2 regions of the Psychromonas sp. SR45-3 genome follow, and region 2 is predicted to be linked to the other one. Evidence: riboswitches for the same ligand, from Rfam matches in the RefSeq annotation. Region 2 holds a riboswitch; the other holds the start of a gene.
What was found. Region 2 has a riboswitch for cyclic di-GMP ahead of H5084_RS09000 (hypothetical protein). Riboswitches for the same ligand answer to the same signal wherever they lie in the genome.
Positions count from the first base shown of each region.

Region 1 (3,219 bases), on a different contig from region 2:
CTGAAAAGTATAGAGAAGCTACATTAACTTGAGACTCACCACTTTTAAGTTTAAGTGTCACACCATTCTCTTCTTTCCAGCTCATACCTTTATAGCCAATAAAACTATTACCATTCTGGTCGGTAAAGTTATAACGTTTCGCTACATCATAAGTTTTACCAGAAAATGAGATTGACTCAACTTGCGCATCTGTAAAGTCATGATTTCCAGACTGCATATCATGTTTCATAAACTCTGCATCTGCAACATCAACTGTATAGCCTGCGTTTGTATCAACAGATAGAAGCGCTGCATATTTTACAGCCTCTACAGCTTCAACTTCCACTTCAGCTGTTATTGCATTGTTTAATACAATACCAGCAAACATTACTGAACTATAACCACCTTGGTCACTATCTGTAGTAATGGTAACGGGTGTAGATCCGTCATATGCAATAGATACTGAGAAGTACTGCCAAGCGAAGCCTCTTGGTATAGTAATCGTTTCTACTTCATTACCAACAGTGACAATCACACTTGACGTATCTCTGCTCCATACACCTGCTTGCATATACAAGGTCGCATTTTGTTCTTGGCCATTTCCTACTAAATCAAATGATAATTTATTGCCTGTATTAAATTTCATTAACGCATAACCATTAGTCAATTCAGTTCCATTTTGTTGGAAACTAAAGTAGTTACGGTCATAATAACCAACTTTTCCTTCGCTAACTGAAAATTGACTATTTGCAATGCTATCGTCGCTAAATTCTTCGTTATAAGCGGCTTCACTTCTAAATGAGTACAACTCTTTTTCACCCACTTCAATGACACTTGGTTTGCTTGTAAATTCATGTGAGATAGCAATATCAGTCGCAGTGTAAATTATGCCTGCATCTGTTGGAGTCTCAGTTTCAGTTGGAGTTGAAGTATCTGCTGGAGTAGTTGGTTCTACTGGCGTTTCTGAACTTGCAACTTCATAAACTTCTAAACATGACTCATCAGAAGTACTTTGTCCTGCTTGGTTAAATGCAGCAATACGGTAACAGTATGTTTGATTAACAATAACGTTTGAATCTGTAAAATTGCTAGCGTTAGCTGGAAGAGTAGAAACAATCTCAAATAGATTGTTTTCTTGAAGTCTTTTTTCAATAATGAAGCCATCTTCATTAGTAGAGTTATCGGTCCAATTTATTTTTAGGTTTTCAGCAGAAGCGATTGAACTACCTGCTAAAAGTGAAAATAAAACAAGAGATGATTTTTTTACGCTAAAAAGGTGCTGATTCATTTTTGCCTCCACAAAAGTGATCATTTAGCGTCCAGTGACATTGTATTATTTGTTTGAAAAGTGGAGGGATAATATTTACCGCCTCGGTAACCCCGCTACCATAGACAATTAATTGTCAACAGGCCGGTGGTTTTGCGTCCTAAAGTTTCCCTTAGTTTGCCTTTTTCTAGCTACAATATGTAAACATCTAAATGAGAAAAGTTTATAAGTATTCGGTAAATCTTTACCGCCCAGAAAATATAGAACATAAAAAAAATAATACCAAAGGAATAGGCAAATAATTTTAACTTTTATTTTATTTATCGTAAAATCAACATGTTAATATTTCATTTATTTTTAGATTAAAATTAACCAATCAAATATGCAGTAAAATAAATTAATACAGATCAATTTTCCGCCTTGGAGCAACAAATTCACCTTTCATGATGCGCATATATATTTGGCTCATTGAAGGAACGGCGATTAGAAAAGTCAGGTTGAGTAAAATAGTTAAACGTGGTGTTAAACGGTAGATATATTAAATAATCAGTTAACAAACGAGTAAAACACTCTGCTTGTTAACTTTTAACTCAAAATATTATTCAGAAAGTGCCATTGATGCCATTTTCATGGTGCTTTCAAAAGACTCAGAACCAGCAATAAATAATCCGTTATGACAAAACATTGCGTCAGCAAGGCCTGTTTCCTTTTGTAGCGCTGCATCTGATAACCCAGCCCATGATTTAGGTAACGACTTCCTATCTTCAAAAGAACCAAGTTCAACTGGAACAGTTTGAATTCTCCAATGCCCTGACTGAGATGGGTAAACCATAAATAATGCTTCTTTAGACAAAGTCAGCACCGTTCTTTTCCATGGTGTATATTGTTGCAATACAATAAGGCGAGGATCTTCTGCTTCTGTAATCGCTTTCGCTACAATAGCTTTAGCACTTATTCCACCATTAGCAGAGGCAATAAAACGAGATAGGACGATGTGAGCAAACTCAACCGCTTGGTCAAAACAACTATCAAAATCACCGTTTTCTTGCCAGGTAGGGTTAAACATCGAAATCGTTTGACTTAGACTAATACCTTGAGCAACCCCTTCTACATGCCCACAATCTATTGCATCAATAGTAGAAACTAGACCTGCGTCTACTGAATTCGCAACATCTTGATCATTATTACAAATCGTTAGCCCATACTTTTTCCAAATTAAGCCAAATGATGAATAAGGAATACCATTTTCACGCTCACCGGCTCCACCACGCTGGTGATGATCAAAGCGCCCCACTTCCGGATCATATTCACCACCCACATCAATGACTAAATCAGCCTCTTGAATAACATCTAAGTTACGTGTTCTTACCAGTTCAAAAGTTGGAAAGATAAATTTAAGGGCAGCGATACTGAAAACATCGTCTGCATGAAAGTTACCATTGTGCGTTGCTATCGTTATTTTTTTCATAGAGGTTATTTCATTACTTGTTATAGAAGAAAAAGGATAAGAAAGCATCAAATAATAACGCTTTAAATTGTGATATTTTTATTGTTAGTTATTCAAAAAATAAAAGCGAAATTCTACACTAAACTAGCGCATAAAAATAGGTTGAAATCTAGATTAGTTACACTCAATTAACCCTCAGTAATGCTTCTACTATCTATTGGTTGATATCAGTCAACCCAATAATTTATTAAATTGTTATCAATTTTAATAAGTAAAATAGATGGCCAAAAACGGGCACTTACATTTGTCATACAAAAGATAGTAAAAACGAGAAGTGAAGTCTATTTTTAGTCTGTTTATACTGGTTAAACCTAGGTAAGATAGGCATCTTAATTTGATCAAGGAGTTACAAATGAACATGTTGGATGAAGTGCTAAATATTTTGACCTATTATCATGGTGAAAATAATTTTAATATGAATCCTCTTGTGCCACAAGAAATCGAGCATTATGCACGTGCCATATTA
Region 1 is NZ_JACJDP010000005.1:87,324-90,542, forward strand. Features, by position in the region: gene H5084_RS04715 (fibronectin type III domain-containing protein) at 1-1,267, opposite strand, end outside; cyclic di-GMP riboswitch class I at 1,350-1,438, opposite strand; gene H5084_RS04720 (MYG1 family protein) at 1,845-2,714, opposite strand; gene H5084_RS04725 (hypothetical protein) at 3,106-3,219, shown strand, end outside.
Region 1: another riboswitch for cyclic di-GMP. It lies ahead of H5084_RS04715 (fibronectin type III domain-containing protein); the one in region 2 lies ahead of H5084_RS09000 (hypothetical protein).

Region 2 (3,219 bases):
AACTACCGGTATTACGTACCTGCTGGATAAGTTGACCTAAATTAGAACTTGCATATTTTCCGTTCAAGATATTGGTCTGATAATCCGCTTCTTTGGCTTGGGTGTAAAAAATCATCCCCTGCTTATCAACTAAAAACAAATCATAATAATCATACTGTTTTATATAGTCAGTAAAATAAGCATCATAATTTTGCTCATCTAAATTTCCGATGGTATTTGCTAACACTGTAATGTCTGAAACACGCTGCTCAAAAAAGGTTTCTATTTGCGACTTTTTTATTTGATTAATTGCTTCGAGTGATTGTGATACTTTATATTCGACATCTTCTACAGCATACATAGTGATAATACTGCTTGTTATCATTGCGGGTAAGAGCCCTAATAATAAGAATGCTAAAGTGAGTTTTGTTTTAAGGCTCCAATAAGCAATATTAAAGACTGAACGCTGTGCTAATTTTTCCATTGTAAATATCCTGTTAATTGTTAATTGTTAATTGTTATCTTGGCTACCTGTAAAAAGAACAGGACAACGCTATCAGTCAAAAAATCAATTCATTGCCTTCTTACTAAGATCATAATGATTTTCATCATTTTCCATTTTCTCAGCACACCCATTATGATCTTCGGTCATATTTTCAATTTCAGCAGAATTTGAAAATTAATATTTAATAATAGGTAGGAATTTGAAATCGTCAATTGTATTACAATAACTTTATTGATCTAAAGCAAGTTTACATACATTTAGTTAGCCACTGGGAATGGTAGGCCTAAGCGGGGAAGTCTTTCTTTTTTACTATTACCTCAAATAACTTCTTGGATTCAAATAAAACTTACTCAATTTGGTCAAATCGAGGCACAATCAATTTCCCCAAGCCATCAATTACTTTTAGCAAAGCCAAACAGGGTATTTAGCTTAAGTTCATACTGCGTATGGATGTGCTGTACAAGCTGATGCGTTAAATAAGGAATTGCTTTGCTATTTGTAGGTATAGCTTTTATTTAATACCAACTACATTAAGTATGTGATCAAATATTGCGCAGGAAAATGGGGAAATTTAAGGCAGAGTAAAATATCTATTATCAAACTCCATTAAAAATGGGAGGATTACCAAATAGATTGTTCCCTTTACAAAACGTTTAACGTGAAAAGAGCTCCTTTTTAGCAACAAGATTGATCAGCTATTTAGCAGAATTGGTAAAATAGGGAATGAAAAAGTGATTTATTTGCAAAGCCAAACGGAGCGTTTGGCTTTGATTTGAAGTAAAATTATAATTCAATACATTGTTCAGATGATGATGACTTACCAATGCTATTTGACGCACTAACACGATAACAATAAGTTTCACCGACTTGAACACCTTCGTCATTATATGATGTTATATTTTCAGCAACATAATACGTGGTTCCATAATCAACATTAGATTGAATTCGGCGCTCAATAATAAATTCTACTTCATTATCAGAATTATCCCCCCAGGTGATATATAAATCGACTTGATTCGCTTGTTCCAAGCTTTCCTCTTCAACAATAGATTCATTAACAATCGTCCCATTAACAATCGATCCATTAACAATCGATCCATTAATAATAGGAGCTTCATTCTTTGAATCCTCAACTAGAGTCGTCTCTGAAGTAATGTCTTCTGCTTTAGCCTCTTCTGTAACGATTATTGAATCTAATGACTCTTTAGCACCAGATTCTTCACTTGACTCAGCTTGTTTTGATACTTTAGCAGGCTCTGAACTTGATGAACCAGATGATCCACACCCCATCAATAAAACAGGACAAAGAATTAACACCACCTTAAATAGAGTACTTTTTAAAATCATCATTTTTGTCTCCAACAAAAGTGATGATTCAGAAATTTTTATATATAACAGAAGAAAAAATGAAGAGGATAAATGAGAAGTATCATCGCCTCGGTAACTCCGCTGCCGTAGACGATTAATTGTCAATAGGCCGGTGGTTTTGCGTATTAAGGTTTCCCTTAAGTTGCCTTTTTCTAGCTAATAATATTGTAATTACTGAATCAGATGCATTAGCGCAATAGATTATTATTAATATATTAGTTTATCGAATTGGTAAAAATAAATTAGACAACTATTTATAGCACGCTTTAATTTTAATACAAATTCGAAACGTCCTTTGTGATGCAACAAAATTAAAAACCAAAATTTATCAACAACTTGACGAAAAACTTAATAAGTCAAAAAAATATAAAACCTACCTATAACAGCCTATTAATTCAAATAATCACAATATAATTACTTCCTGGATTCGCATAATAAGAACCAAGCTATTCTTGAAAGATCAGGAAAAATGGTTAGTTTTTGCCGCCTGACTCCTTTGATGGTTAAGTACAGGTTTACTCGAGTCCAAAATAAAAGCGACATTGCTCTGAGGTAAGATTATCGTATTAGGGATATCTTTTGTCATAATAACCAATTAAATCAACACTAAAGGCAAGATATGATAGACGCATCAACTTTTTCATTGCAGCATTTTCAACATAACAAGGATCACTGCCGTGGCGCCTACACTTAATTTTAAAAGCATAGTGGTATCCACCACTATTGCTGCTGCTCTCTATATGATGGCGTTTACGTTAGCAAGCTATTCCATTTCATTTTCATATAGCGCTGCGGTTATATTAATAACACTGACCTGTTGGAGCGCTTCATTGCTCCCCCCTTTTCTGACTGGATTAATGTTTTTTGCATTATCAATTGTATTGCAATTAATTGAACCTAACGCTCTATTCTCAGGGTTCTCTTCCACCGCTGTTTGGCTGATTATCTCAGGGTTTATTATTGGCTCTGCTATTTCCACCTCTGCTTTAGATAAAAAATGTGCTTCATTCATCGCTCCACATTTAACACTTAGCTATCCACGACTTATCTCAGGTTTAGTGTTTAGTGCCATTATTTTAGGGTTTATTATGCCCTCTTCAGTTGGTCGCGCCGTGGTATTAATTCCAGTGGGGATGGCGCTTGCTGAGCATGTGGGCTTTGCTCAAGGAAGTAATGGCCGTAAAGGTGTGGCAACGGCGTTAGCAATTGCATGCAACATGCCTAGTTTTGCTGTATTACCGGCAAATATTCCTAATATGATTTTAGTTGGTTCGAGTGAAACACTGTTTAATATACACTTTGGCTATATGGAGTATTTACTATTACATTTCCCAATATTAGGGATTGTTAAATCTTTGTTAATTGTC
Region 2 is NZ_JACJDP010000012.1:87,005-90,223, reverse strand. Features, by position in the region: gene H5084_RS09005 (methyl-accepting chemotaxis protein) at 1-463, opposite strand, end outside; gene H5084_RS09000 (hypothetical protein) at 1,268-1,834, opposite strand; cyclic di-GMP riboswitch class I at 1,921-2,009, opposite strand; partial or broken gene H5084_RS20045 (SLC13 family permease) at 2,626-3,219, shown strand, end outside.